2 regions of the Pseudomonas sp. LB3P81 genome follow, and region 1 is predicted to be linked to the other one. Evidence: predicted binding sites of a transcription regulator. Region 1 holds the regulator's gene; the other holds the start of a gene.

Region 1 (7,245 bases):
GATGACGATCTTCGAGCCTTTGCCCTTGGTCGAGTAGATGTTGATGGTGCCGTTGAGCTGGGCGATCTTGGTTTTCACCACGTCCATGCCCACGCCACGACCCGACACGTCGGAGATCTCGGTTTTGGTCGAGAAACCCGGGGCGAAAATCAGGTTGAAGCAGTCGGACTCGCTGAGACGGTCCGCCGCATCCTTGTCCATCAAACCTTTCTTGACCGCGATGCCGCGCAACACGTCAGCGTCCATGCCCTTGCCGTCATCGGAGATGGACAGCAGGATGTGGTCGCCTTCCTGTTCGGCGGACAGAATCACTTTGCCACTGCGCGGCTTGCCCATCGCTTCGCGATCGGCCGGCTCTTCGATACCGTGGTCGACCGAGTTGCGCACCAAGTGGACCAGCGGGTCGGCCAGGGCCTCGACGAGGTTCTTGTCGAGGTCGGTTTCTTCGCCGACCAGTTCCAGGTTGATCTCTTTCTTGAGCTGGCGAGCCAGGTCGCGAACCAGACGCGGGAAGCGCCCGAAGACTTTCTTGATCGGCTGCATCCGGGTCTTCATGACCGCGGTTTGCAGGTCGGCCGTGACCACGTCAAGGTTCGACACGGCCTTGGACATGGCTTCATCGGCGCTGTTGGCGCCCAGGCGAACCAAGCGGTTACGCACCAGAACCAATTCGCCGACCATGTTCATGATTTCATCGAGACGCGCGGTGTCGACCCGCACGGTGGTCTCGGCTTCGCTGGCCGGTTTTTCCGCAGGTGGCGCGGCCGGTGCACGGGCAGGTGCAGCGGCGGCAGGCTTCGGTGCAGCGGCGGCAGGCTTCGGTGCTTCGGCTTTTGGCTCGGGCGCCTTGGCGACAGGTGCCGGGGCTTTGGCGACGGGCGCCGCTACCGAAGAAGCGGCAGAACCGGTGCCGACTTCAGTGAACTTGCCTTTACCGTGCAATTCGTCGAGCAGCGATTCGAACTCGTGATCCGAGATCAGATCGCTGCCAGCCGCTTTGGCGATGGGCGCAGCGGCGACCGGGACCGAAGCAATCGCCGATTCCAGCGCGTCGACGGCAAAGTTGCCCTTGCCGTGCAACTGATCGAGCAGGGCTTCGAACTCGTCGTCGGTAATGTCGGAGCTGTCGCCTGGCGCTTTCGGGGCAGCCGGTGCAGCAGGCGCAGCTACCGCGTCGACGGCGAACTGGCCTTTGCCGTGCAGTTGATCGAGCAACGACTCGAATTCTGCATCGGTGATTTCGTCGCTGGCCGCAGCATCGGAAGCTGCAACCGGAGCAGCCGCCGGCGCCTCGGCCTGAGCCTTGACGGCGTTCAGCGAGTCCAGCAGTTGTTCAAATTCGCTATCGGTGATGTCGCCCGAATCGGCTTCGGCAGCCGGTTCTTCCACCACTTCAGCCACAGGCGCGGCTTGATCGGCGGATTGCGGCTCGGCCAGACGGGCCAGGGCTGCAAGCAATTCAGGCGTGGCAGCCGTGATCGGGCTGCGTTCGCGGACTTCGCTGAACATGCTGTTCACCGCGTCCAGCGCTTCGAGAACCACGTCCATCAATTCCGGGTCGACGCGACGCTCACCCTTGCGCAGGATGTCGAACACGTTCTCGGCGATGTGACAGCACTCCACCAGCTCGTTGAGCTGGAGGAAGCCGGCGCCCCCTTTTACAGTGTGAAAACCGCGAAAAATTGCATTGAGCAAGTCCGCATCATCCGGTCGGCTTTCAAGCTCGACCAGTTGTTCGGACAGTTGCTCAAGAATCTCGCCGGCCTCAACCAGGAAATCCTGAAGGATCTCTTCATCGGCGCCGAAGCTCATTAAGGGTGTGCTCCTAACAGGTCTAAAAACCTAAAATACCTAAAATTCTAAAACCCTAGGCTGGATAGCAAATCGTCCACATCGTCCTGACCGGACACAACGTCTTCTCTTTTATCGGCATGAATCTGCGGACCTTCACCCTGAGAGAGATGTTTTTGCGGATCTTTTTCAGCAAGCATCGCTTCACGGTCATGTTCGATGCCCGCAAAGCGGTCCACGTGACTGGCCATGAGCACGAGCTTGAGCAGGTTGCTTTCAACTTCAGTGACCAATTGGGTCACACGCTTGATCACTTGACCTGTGAGGTCCTGGTAATCCTGAGCGAGCAGAATGTCGTTGAGGTTGCTCGACACCGCGCGGTTGTCCACGCTGCTGCGTGTCAGGAAACCGTCGACACGCCGTGCCAGTTCGCGGAACTCCTCAGCCCCGACCTCGCGACGCATGAACCGCCCCCAGTCCGTGCTCAGCGCCTGGGCTTCATTGCTCAGGCTGTTGACCAGCGGCGTGGAGTTTTCGACCAGATCCATGGTGCGGTTGGCAGCAGCCTCGGTCAGTTTCACAACGTAACCCAGACGCTCGGTGGCATCCGTGATCTGCGACACTTCCTCGGCTTGCGGCATGTGCGGGTCAATCTGGAAATTGACGATCGCGCTGTGCAGCTCGCGGGTGAGCTTGCCCACTTCCTGATACAGGCCGCGGTCACGGGTCTGATTGAGCTCATGGATCAGTTGTACAGCGTCGCCGAACTTGCCTTTTTCAAGGCTTTCGACCAGTTCGACCGCGTGTTTTTTCAGGGTCGATTCAAAATTGCCCTGTGAAGATTCTTTTTGGTCCATAGCTCCCCCGTGGCGCAGTTTCTCAACCGATGCGTTCGAAAATCTTCTCGATTTTTTCTTTCAACGCCTGGGCCGTGAAGGGTTTGACCACATAGCCGTTAACACCGGCCTGGGCCGCTTCGATGATCTGCTCGCGCTTGGCTTCAGCGGTCACCATCAGCACCGGCAGGTGCTTGAGCTTTTCATCGGCGCGCACGTGACGCAGCAGATCGATACCGGTCATGCCAGGCATGTTCCAGTCCGTTACCAGAAAGTCGATGCTTCCGCTGTTGAGAACCGGAATGGCAGTAGTGCCATCGTCGGCCTCGACCGTGTTGGTGAACCCAAGGTCACGCAACAGGTTTTTTATGATCCGCCGCATCGTTGAGAAGTCATCAACGATGAGGATTTTCATGTTCTTGTCCAATTCGACCTCCAAGCAGTCTTAAACGCGCCCAGCACCTGGACGCGCCATTTCAATCAATCCGGCAAAGCACTCAATGACTGTCTGGAGCACAACAGATCGAAACCGGCGCAGTTCAACACCACACCAGCCACGTTCGCAGTGTCCCCACACTGCCTTCAGCGCGCTCGCCACTCCCCCAAACGCCCCCGCAAACGGGCCGCGCACTGGCTGTGTAACTGGCTGACCCGAGATTCGCTGACCCCCAGGACCTCACCGATTTCCTTGAGATTCAACTCTTCGTCGTAGTACAGCGCCAACACCAGTCGCTCACGCTCCGGCAAATTGGCAATCGCGTCCGCCAGCGCCGCCTGGAAGCGTTCATCTTCCAGATCGCGTGACGGCTCGAGATGAGCACTCGCGCCATCCTCGTGCAGCCCTTCGTGTTCGCCGTCCTGCAACAGATCGTCGAAACTGAATAACCGGCTGCCCAGGGTGTCGTTCAAAATCCCGTAGTAATCGTCGAGACTCAATTGGAGTTCGGCCGCAACTTCGTGATCTTTAGCGTCACGACCGGTTTTAGCTTCAATCGAGCGAATTGCGTCGCTGACCATGCGGGTATTGCGGTGGACCGAACGTGGCGCCCAGTCCCCCTTGCGGACTTCATCGAGCATCGCGCCGCGGATTCGAATGCCCGCGTAAGTCTCGAAACTCGCGCCTTTGCTGGCGTCGTATTTGGTCGATACTTCAAGCAGGCCGATCATGCCGGCCTGGATCAGGTCTTCGACCTGGACACTGGCCGGCAAACGCGCCAGCAAGTGGTAAGCAATGCGTTTGACCAGTGGCGCGTAACGCTCGATCAGCTCGTACTGCGCGTCACGCGCCGACTTCTTGTAAAGATTGTAACCGCTGGCTGTCATAGCACGGGTCCTGCCGTTTGTTGCACGAGGCGCTCGACGAAAAACTCCAGGTGCCCACGCGGGTTGGCGGGCAGCGGCCAGGTATCGACCTTTTGTGCGATGGCCTTGAAGGCCAGGGAGCACTTGGAACGCGGGAAAGCTTCATAAACCGCACGCTGCTTCTGAACGGCCTTGCGCACGCTTTCGTCGTACGGCACCGCACCGACGTATTGTAAGGCGACGTCGAGGAAGCGATCCGTGACTTTGGTCAACTTGGCGAACAGGTTGCGACCTTCCTGCGGGCTCTGGGCCATGTTGGCCAGAACGCGGAAGCGGTTCATGCCGTAGTCGCGGTTAAGCAGTTTGATCAGTGCGTAGGCGTCGGTGATCGAGGTCGGCTCGTCGCAGACCACCAGCAAGACTTCCTGCGCGGCGCGAACGAAACTGACGACCGACTCACCAATACCCGCAGCGGTGTCGATCACCAGGACGTCGAGGTTATCGCCGATATCGCTGAACGCCTGGATCAGGCCGGCATGCTGCGCCGGGCTCAGATGCACCATGCTCTGAGTGCCGGACGCCGCCGGGACGATGCGGATGCCACCGGGCCCCTGCAACAACACGTCGCGCAGCTCACAGCGGCCTTCGATCACGTCGGCCAGGGTACGTTTGGGTGTCAGTCCCAGCAGGACGTCGACATTCGCCAGCCCCAGATCGGCGTCCAGCAGCATGACGCGCCGGCCGAGCTCAGCTAGAGCCAGGGACAAGTTCACTGACACATTAGTCTTCCCGACGCCACCTTTGCCGCCGGTCACCGCGATCACCTGTACGGGATGCATGCTGCCCATGTTATTTCTTTACCTTGTCTTGCATAGACGGAGGCCACATTACTGGCTGCGCGTTCATCAACTGAACAATGCATGGCAGACCATCGATGTAGGTACAAAAACTATTCATTGTCACCTCAGCCGACCTGCTTGGTCGGACTGTGGTAAATGTCAGCGAACATGTCAGCCATGGCTTCCTCGCTGGGTTCTTCCTGCATTTGCACACTGACGGCGCGGCTGACCAACTGATGACGACGCGGCAGATGCAAATCATCCGGAATCCGAGGTCCATCGGTCAGGTAAGCCACCGGCAACTCATGACTGATTGCCAGGCTCAACACCTCGCCCAGGCTTGCCGTCTCATCCAGTTTAGTCAGGATGCAGCCAGCGAGCCCGCAGCGCTTGTAACTGTGATAAGCGGCGGTTAAAACCTGTTTCTGGCTGGTGGTTGCCAGAACCAGATAATTTTTTGATTTGATACCACGACCGGCCAGGCTTTCGAGCTGCATGCGCAGTGCCGGATCGCTGGCCTGAAGGCCTGCGGTATCGATCAGCACCACGCGTTTGCGCAGCAAAGGGTCCAGCGCCTGCACCAGGGACTGGCCCGGATCGACGTGCGTTACCGACACGTTGAGGATCCGGCCGAGCGTTTTGAGTTGTTCCTGAGCGCCGATGCGGTAGCTGTCCATGCTCACCAGCGCGATGTTTTGCGCACCATACTTGAGCACGTAACGGGCCGCGAGCTTGGCCAGGGTGGTGGTCTTGCCCATGCCGGCAGGACCGACCATGGCAATTACACCACCCTCTTCCAGCGGCTCGACTTCCGGTGTGGCGATCATCCGCGCCAGGTGCGCCAGCAACATGCGCCAGGCCTGACGAGGTTCTTCAATGTCGGTAATCATTTCCAGCAGATCGCGGGACAACGGTCCGGACAAACCGATGCGCTGCAGGCGACGCCAAAGGTTGGCCTGGGCCGGACGGCTGCCTTGCAGCTGGTTCCAGGCCAGGGAGCCGAGTTGTACTTCCATCAGCTCGCGCAGGCTGTTGAGCTCGGAACGCATCGAGTCGAAAGCCCGCGGATCGACACCGCCTGCGGCTGGCGCAGGGGCCGGCGCTGCACGACGGGGTTCGGTGTAAGTCGGTTCGATCAGCGGTTCGGCGGCAGTCAGCGGCAGACCGGCGAACAACTGGCGATTGGTGGCCTTGTCGCTCTCGCCTTCGCTACGCAGGCTCAGTTCGGCCTGGGCGGTCACGATCCGCGACTGGGTCTTGCGCAGCTCGTCCTCGAGTTCCATGTTCGGAACACGCGGGGCCAGCGCCGACAGTTTGTAATCGAGGGCGGCCGTCAGCTCCACACCACCGGCGATCCGGCGGTTGCCAATGATGGCGGCATCAGCGCCCAGCTCATCACGAACCAGCTTCATGGCCTGACGCATATCGGCGGCGAAAAAACGCTTAACTTGCATAAACCACTACCTCAGCCGTTGGGCCCTACAGTCGCAACGATGGTCACTTGCTTGTTGTCAGGGATTTCCTGGTAAGCCAACACATGCAAACCCGGGACTGCCAGTCGGCCAAATCGCGACAGCATCGCGCGAACCGGACCGGCCACCAGCAGAATCACCGGTTGACCTTGCATTTCCTGACGCTGCGCCGCTTCGATCAACGAGCGTTGCAGTTTTTCGGCCATGCTTGGCTCCAGCAGAACGCCCTCTTCCGAGCCTTGTCCTGCCTTCTGAAGACTATTGAGCAATATTTGTTCCAACCTTGGCTCAAGAGTAATAACTGGCAGCTCCGACTCAGTCCCTACAATGCTTTGGACGATTGCACGGGATACGCCGACGCGCACCGCGGCCACCAGCGCGGCAGTATCTTGACTCTTGGCGGCATTGTTCGCGATCGCCTCGGCGATGCTGCGAATGTCCCGCACGGGCACCTGTTCGGCCAGCAACGCCTGGAGAACCTTGAGCAGCTGCGACAACGACACCACGCCAGGCACCAGCTCCTCGGCCAGTTTCGGCGAGCTTTTGGCCAGCAATTGCATGAGTTGCTGCACTTCTTCGTGACCGATCAGCTCACTGGAGTGTTTGTACAGAATCTGGTTCAAGTGGGTTGCCACTACTGTACTGGCATCGACCACGGTGTAACCGAGGGATTGCGCCTGCGCACGCTGGCTGATTTCGATCCAGACCGCTTCCAGCCCGAAAGCCGGATCTTTGGCGGTAATCCCGTTGAGCGAACCGTAGACCTGACCCGGGTTAATCGCCAGCTCCCGATCCGGATAAATCTCCGCTTCGGCCAGGATCACCCCCATCAGGGTCAGTCGATAAGCACTTGGCGCGAGGTCGAGGTTGTCACGGATATGCACAGTCGGCATCAGGAAACCCAGATCCTGGGACAGCTTCTTGCGCACGCCCTTGATCCGCGCCAGCAACTGACCACCCTGATTGCGATCCACCAGCGGAATCAGGCGATAACCGACTTCCAGG
Region 2 (7,245 bases), 3.2 Mb from region 1:
CTTGCCCAACAACCAACTCCCCGCCGGCCCCGGCGGATGCAGCCGCGACCACAGTGCATCGACGAACAACGGTTTCGGCCACCCGCGCACATTCAACTCCTGCAACGTCCCGGCGCCAAACCGCCCCACCAGCCATCGCGGCAACGGCGCCCAACCGAATCCGCCCTGAGCCATTTCCAGCAGCATCAAATAACTCGGTGCCGACCAGACGCGCCCCTTGGCGCGGCTTTCATACGGATTGACGATCGTCGCCAGACGCAACTCCCGGTGCTGTTGCAACATTTCCTGATCGACGCCCGCCAGCGCTGCCAACGGATGCTCGCGGGACACGAACAAGGCAATTTCCGTACGCTCTGCCACCGTCGAGCTGACCAGATCCGGCGGGTAACTTTCTTGCTGCTCGGCGAACGCCACATGCGCCCGACCGCTTTGCACCAGCGCCACCAGGTCATCGCATTCGGCGATCAGGCATTCGAGTTCCAGGTCTGGGTATCGCTGTTCGAACGCACTGAGCGCCGCTTCGAAGCGGTCGGATTGATAGGTGTCGGAAATCGCCACGGTCAGCTTCGGTTCAACCCCCTGAGCCAACTGGCTGGCGGTCATTTCCAGACGGCTGGTCGCCGCGAGGATTTCCTCGGCCCGCTGCAACATCACATGCCCGGCCGGTGTCAGGGTCGGCTTGCGGCTGCTGCGATCGAACAGGATCAGATCCAGATCAATTTCCAGGCTCGCCACCGCCGCGCTGATGGTCGACTGACTGCGGCCCAGCTTGCGCGCCGCTGCGGAAAACGAGCCTTGGGTCGCCGCCTGCACAAACGCCTGCAACACTTCCTGGGAGGCCATGAACTATCGCCTTGGTCGATGGTTATTGGTTATGAAGTATCGTTGCGAGCGTGGATCATGGCAACCACAGTCACTCAGGAGTTCTGCTCATGAACATCCAAAAATCCATCACTGAACGTATTTTTCAGGCCATCGGCTTCGAGCTGCTGGCCATCGTGATCTGCACCCCGTTGCTGGCGTGGATCATGGACAAACCGATGCTCGACATGGGCGTCGTCACGGTGGTGATCGCGGCGCTGGCGCTGGCCTGGAACGTGGTGTTCAACGGGATTTTCGATCGCCTGCTCGAGCGTTTCGACCTGGTGCGCAACGCTTGGCTGCGAGTGGTCCATGCGCTGCTGTTTGAAGGCGGACTGGTGGCGGTGGGCGTGCCGCTGATTGCCTGGTGGCTGAAGGTCAGCCTGTGGCAGGCATTCCTGCTGGACATCGGTGTGTTGCTGTTTTTCCTGCCGTACACCTACGTTTACCACTGGGCGTATGACGTGTTGCGGGAGCGGGTCCTCATGCGCCAGGCTTGTGAAGGATAAAAGCAAAAGATCGCAGCCTCCGGCAGCTCCTACAGTTGAAATACGATCCCTGTAGGAGCTGCCGGAGGCTGCGATCTTTTGATCCTGAAAGCCTGCTTACAAAAACATCCCGCCCGACGCCTCTGTGGGAGCGGGCTTGCTCGCGAAAGCGGTTAATCATTCAACATCAATGGTGACTGACACACCGCTTTCGCGAGCAAGCGAACGTCGCCCGGCCCTTCCCACATTGGATATTTTTCATATTCAAGAACCTGCTCTACCCCAAGAACAGAGCAGGTTTTTTGTTAAACGTGGAAATAACCTACGCAGCTATCAAACGGCAAACGCTTGAGTTCGATCTTGTTCAGGTCGAGCACTTCACGCAACGCTTTGGTTTCGCCCGGGAAGTTGCGGTAAGCGACTTCGTCCAGCACCACGATCGCGCCTTTTGGCATGTACGGCAGGAAGGTTTCCAGCGCGACTTTGGTCGATTCGTACAGGTCGGTGTCGAGGATCAGCATGGCCACGACCAGGTCAGGACGGGTCTTGACCCACTCCGGCACGGTCTTGACGATGTCGCCCTTGACCAGTTCGCAACGTGGAATGCGGTTCACCGGACGCAGCAGGTCGTTGGCGTCGATCATGTCCTGGATCAGCGACTGGTCGGTGTCGGAGAACATGGTCTCGTTGACGTCGGCCGGGTCTTCTTTCTTGTCGATGCTCTGGAAGCCTTCGAAGGTGTCGAAGCCGACGATCGAACGGTTGATCGCGTACGGTTCGAGAATCATCGACAAGTGCATGTACAGCATCAGCGAGTTGCCCTTGTACACGCCGCACTCGATGATCGCGCCCGGTACTTCAGCGACTTTCTTGAACAGTTCCATACGCGACAGCGCAGCGGTTACGCCGATGCGGTTGGCGAAGACGTACGGCGCGTCGGCCACGTACTCGGCGTCGACCCGTTTCAGAACGTTGGCACGGGTTTCGTTGTACTGGGCCTCGGCGGGCGTGATGCGACGCTTGGTCATTGCTGGATTCCTTGGAAATTCGAGAAGTCGTGGGCGTGGAAGTAGTCTTTGAAACCGGCGCCGACGTCAGGGCACGCGCTGTCGACGTTGATCGCGCCGCGCTTGTGCTTGAGGTCGTCGAGGTGCATCAGGCGGAAATCCACGCTGAAGCGGGTTTGTTGCGTGTAGTTGGGCACCGTGCCGTGCAGGTGTGACCCCGAAAAAATCAGCATCTCGGCGGTGTTGCCGGCGATGCGTATTTCGGACGCGGTGTTGATCGCTTCGGTGGGCACCGGGTGCTGGCGTGCCTCTTCCTTGACGTTGTCCTTGGCGCGTTGACGTTGTACGTCAATCCAGTCCGACAGGCTCCATTGCGCCGAAGTGTTTTTCACCGGGGCATCGAAGTAGGTCGGGTTGATCATCATGGTCTGGTCAGGCTGGATCGTGTAGACCGGCATCCAGGTATTGATCTGGCAATCGACGCCGCCGTACCAGGTATCGCGATGCGGCTTGTAGGCATAGCTGACGCCCGCATGCAGGTAGTCGTAGTTCGGCACGACGCGGATACGCGGTACGTCGAAGATGAATTCTTCGGGGGCTGCACCGATCTCTTCGGTGAAGCTGCGAATCAGCTCTTTGGCGCGCTGACTGTTGGTGAACTGGCCCTTGAGGCGTGTCACCAGTACCACGAATTCTTCCACCGGCATCAGCGTGTGCAGCGCCTGGTGGTTGGTTTCGCCGTCGAAGGCAGCGGTGATGCTTTCCTGGGCGAACGCACACAGCTCTTTGGCGGTGCGCAGTTGTGTGTTCAGGAAGATGTCGCCGGCGTAGATGGCTTCTTTGAAGTCAGCTTTCTGTTGAAGCTGATTGATGTACAGATTCACGATTCCACTCCTGAATGCATCGAGTCTATTAAGAGTCGGCCACACGTTAGCAAACTGAAGTGCAATCCGGCGGAAGGTGGATCAATAAAAGCGCAATCCCCTGAATTTTCGACGAAAAGCATTGTCCGGACAAAAAAATCCCGGCTCAGGAACGGGCCGGGATGCCTTGCGTAGGAGCTGCCGAAGGCTGCGATCTTTTGATCTTAATAATCCTGGCGCTTACGAAACGCCCAACGCCCCGCAATCACCGTAAACGTAGCCACCAGCGCCACCAGAATCCAGAACCCTTCCGGATCCTCGGATAGCGGCACCCCACCCACGTTCATGCCAAAGAAACCGGCAATGATGTTGATCGGCAACGCCAGCACCGTCACCACCGTCAGGGTGAACAGCGTGCGGTTGCTCTGTTCGTTGAGGTTGGCGGCAATCTCTTCCTGCAACAGTTTGATCCGTTCACCCAGCGCCGTGAGGTCGTTGATGATCAGCGCAAACTCCTCGGTGGACTTGCGCAGTTCCTTCACGTCTTCCTTTTGCAACCACTGCGGCGGACGGTTGAGCAGGCGCAGCAACGAGCCCGGCTCCAGCGCCAGCAATCGTTGCAGGCGCACCAGCACCCGGCGATTGGCGCCCAGCTCCGCGCGGTTGGTCGACAGCCGCGAGGACAGCAACTCATCTTCGATCTGATCGACACTGAGGCTGGTCTTGCGCACGATCTGCGTTAGCACCTCACCCTGGTCGCGCAGCAAATGCACCAGCAATTCCAGCGGCGAACGAAAGCGTTCACCGGCCTTCACCGACGAACGCAACTTGTCCACAGAGTGCAGCGGTTGCAGGCGTGCGCTGATGATCAGCCGACTGCGGGCGCACACCCACAGCGTCGACACATCCGACGACACCATGCTGCTGAGGTTGAACACCACATCGTTGACCACCGCCAGCAACGCCGAATCGACATGCTCGATGCGCGTCGAACGCGAGCCTTCATGCAAGGCTTCGAAAAACTCGTCGGGCAATTCCAGATGACTTTTCATCCAGCGCTCGCACGCGGCGTGGGCGAGGTTCAGGTGCAGCCAGAGAAACTCGTCGCTGTCGTCCTGTTGCTGCAGGCACCGCAACGCCATGGCCGAATCGAGCTCGCGACCACGTTCGCCGGGGCGAAAACTGAAACCGTACAGCAGACCGAACAGGTCCGGGTCGCGATGGCTTTGGTCGATGCTGTGGTTCATTTGGTCTCGCTGTGAGGAGGCGCCTGTCGCGGGTTTCACAGGTTCACTTGAACCGCATCATCGCAAAACGTGATGACATTTTTGTGACGATTAGATAACGCAAACGTTTGCTTTACCGATGGTCGGATTCTCTTCAAGAAGCGCTCTGGTATGCCGATGACGCTTAAGTTAAGTTGCGCGCCTTCGGCCACCAGCCAACGCCGCAGACAGGGATGTCCGGACTACTTTCACGCCTCACCCAAGGCGTGCCTCATTCCTGTCATGAGTACCTTCCGATGTTTTTGCAACAGTCTTTGAGAGCGCAAATTCTCGCCCTGCTGAGCGGCAGCCTGTTGGCGATGTTGTTGATCGCTTTGGCCTGCTTTCACTTTCTGTCCAGCGGCGTTCAGAGCTACGCGAATCTGATTGAAGGTCCGTTGCATACTTCGCAATTGATCGATGAAGCCAACCTGCAATTCAAGGCGCAGGTCCAGGAATGGAAAAACGTCCTGCTGCGCGGGAAGCAACCGGCGGACCTGGACAAGTACTGGAAGCAGTTCGAAGACCGTCAGCGCGATGTGCAGGGCATCCTCGGCGAACTGGCCGGGCAGAAGGGCATCGAGCCGCAACTCAAGACCCGCATCGAACGCCTGCGTGACGAACACCGCGTGTTAGGCGCGGCCTACCAAAAGGGCCGTGATGCCTACTTGGCGGCCGGTGCCGATTCAACCGCGGGCGACACTGCGGTCAAGGGCGTGGACCGGGCGACCAGTGATCAGCTGAGCGAACTGGTCAGTGAATTGCGCAAACAGGGCACTGAGAAGTCGAAGCTGATCAGCGCCAGCGCCGATCGCACCGTGTTGCTGGGGATCATCGTGATGCTCGCTTCGGGTCTATTGATCGGCCTGTTGAGCCTGTGGCTGGTCAACCGCAACCTGGTCGAGCCGATTCGCAAGCTGATCGACTACGTGGCGCAACTCAGCCAGGGCAAATTTGCCGAACGCGTGGCCAGCACCCGGCAGGATGAGCTGGGCAAACTGGCGACCGCGGCCAACACGCTGCGCGATTTCCTCGCCGACACCTTCAGCCGCTTGCAGGTAAGTGCCAAGGATCTGGACGGCGCCAGCGGTGAGCTGAAAGCGATCGCCGGCCTCATGGCCAGCGGCACCAACGAGCAGTTCAACCGCACCGACCAGGTGGCCACAGCGATGAACGAAATGTCCGCCACCGCGCAGGAAGTCGCGCGCCACGCCGCCGATGCCGCGCGTGCGGCGGATGACGCCGACCAGTCCGCCCAGCAAGGCGAAAAAGTCATGCAGGGCACCATCCACACCATCACCCGCATGCGCGGCGAAATCGCCAACACCGCGACGGTCATTCGACAGTTGGAAACCGACAGCGGCCGCATCGGCAAAGTGCTGGAAGTGATTCGCGGCATCGCCGAGCAGACCAATTTGCTGGCGCTCAACGCGGCCATCGAAGCCGCCCGTGCCGGTGAAGCCGGGCGCGGTTTCGCGGTGGTGGCCGATGAAGTGCGCAGCCTGGCCCAGCGCACGGCGGCGTCGATCATCGAGATCAACCAGATCATCCAGACCGTGCAAACCGGTGCGGTGGACGCGGCCCAGGCGATAGAAAGCGGTCAGTCGCGCAGTGAAGAAAGCGTCGAACAGGTGACTCAGGCCGGTGCCATGCTGGAGCGCATCACCCTCGCCGTGGAAGCCATCCGCGACATGAACCGCCAGATCGCCACCGCTGCCGAAGAGCAGACCTCGGTCGCCGAAGACATCTCGCGCAACCTCACCGAAATCACCAGCATCGCCAGTACCAACCTGGACAACGTGCAGCGCACCGAAGCGGCCAGTCACAACCTGCATGGGTTGTCGGGGCAACTGAATGAGGTGACGGCACGCCTCAGCGCCTGACTTCGGCCGGGCGCGCGCACAAAAAAGCCGCACGATGATCAAATCGTGCGGCTTTGCGGGGAGCGTCGGTTGGCCTTATTTGTTGTTCAGGACCTTGCCGGTCGCGGCTAACAGGTCCACGTTTTTCTCGTCCTTATTGGCGTCAATCAGGTCGACTTCATAGATGTAACCGTCGAGGCGATGTTCCAGTTGGGTTTTGGTAATCCTCGAACCCGGATGCAGCTTCAGTGCGACCTCGTTCAATTCTTCCAGCGGCTTGATCTTGCCTTCCTTGAGCAACTGAGGAATATGGTGCAGCAGCACATCGTTTTCATTCGCCTGGGCCAAACCGGCAGTGAGGGTCAGGGTGGCAGCGGCGAACAAAGCAGTCAGTGTTTTCATGAGGTTCATTCCTTGGATGAGTTAATGGCGCGAGGTCAACTTAATCGCGGCAACTTAACTCACCCTTAAAATTCCTGAACCGGAATCAAAGTCTTACAAACGCTCAGACGCAAAAAAGCCGCACGATCCGAAAATCGTGCGGCTTTGTTGTTTGGGCATCAGTCGTCTTGCTTGTTTTTCAGGACTTCGCCGGTGGCGGCGTTCAAGTCCACGTCCCATTCAATGCCTTTGGCATCTTTCAGTTCGACTTCGTACTCGTAGTTGTTGAAGTGGTTGTCCAGGTCGCTGTCTGTAATCGTGGCACCCGGGTGCAACTTCAATACGATCTGGTTCAGTTCTTCCAGCGGCTTGATCTTTTTATCTTTGACCAACTGAGGGATCTGATCGACAGGAACATCATTCGCCTGGGCCAGGCCAGCGGTGAGGGTCAGGGCAGCAGCGGTGAACAGGGCAGTCAAAGTCTTCATGAAGTTCATTCCTTGGGTGAGCTGTTTAAG

The links. Region 1 encodes FliA, which starts transcription of late flagellar genes. Its sites were predicted from a motif close to CTAAAGTTTNNNNNNNNNNNGCCGNTAA; they were not measured.
Region 2: the regulator FliA is predicted to act here: its motif matches at 4,599-4,626, upstream of ACYZTL_RS22595 (methyl-accepting chemotaxis protein).

The regions. Positions count from the first base shown of each region.
Region 1 is NZ_JBUBVG010000001.1:1,703,791-1,711,035, forward strand. Features, by position in the region: gene ACYZTL_RS07870 (chemotaxis protein CheA) at 1-1,812, opposite strand, end outside; gene ACYZTL_RS07875 (protein phosphatase CheZ) at 1,860-2,648, opposite strand; gene ACYZTL_RS07880 (chemotaxis response regulator CheY) at 2,671-3,042, opposite strand; gene fliA (RNA polymerase sigma factor FliA) at 3,210-3,950, opposite strand; gene fleN (flagellar synthesis regulator FleN) at 3,947-4,777, opposite strand; gene flhF (flagellar biosynthesis protein FlhF) at 4,894-6,222, opposite strand; gene flhA (flagellar biosynthesis protein FlhA) at 6,234-7,245, opposite strand, start outside.
Region 2 is NZ_JBUBVG010000001.1:4,863,072-4,870,316, forward strand. Features, by position in the region: gene ACYZTL_RS22570 (LysR family transcriptional regulator) at 1-843, opposite strand, end outside; gene ACYZTL_RS22575 (multidrug/biocide efflux PACE transporter) at 933-1,370, shown strand; gene ACYZTL_RS22580 (TylF/MycF/NovP-related O-methyltransferase) at 1,655-2,377, opposite strand; gene ACYZTL_RS22585 (hypothetical protein) at 2,374-3,240, opposite strand; gene ACYZTL_RS22590 (transporter) at 3,444-4,466, opposite strand; gene ACYZTL_RS22595 (methyl-accepting chemotaxis protein) at 4,742-6,367, shown strand; gene ACYZTL_RS22600 (PepSY domain-containing protein) at 6,443-6,748, opposite strand; gene ACYZTL_RS22605 (PepSY domain-containing protein) at 6,907-7,215, opposite strand.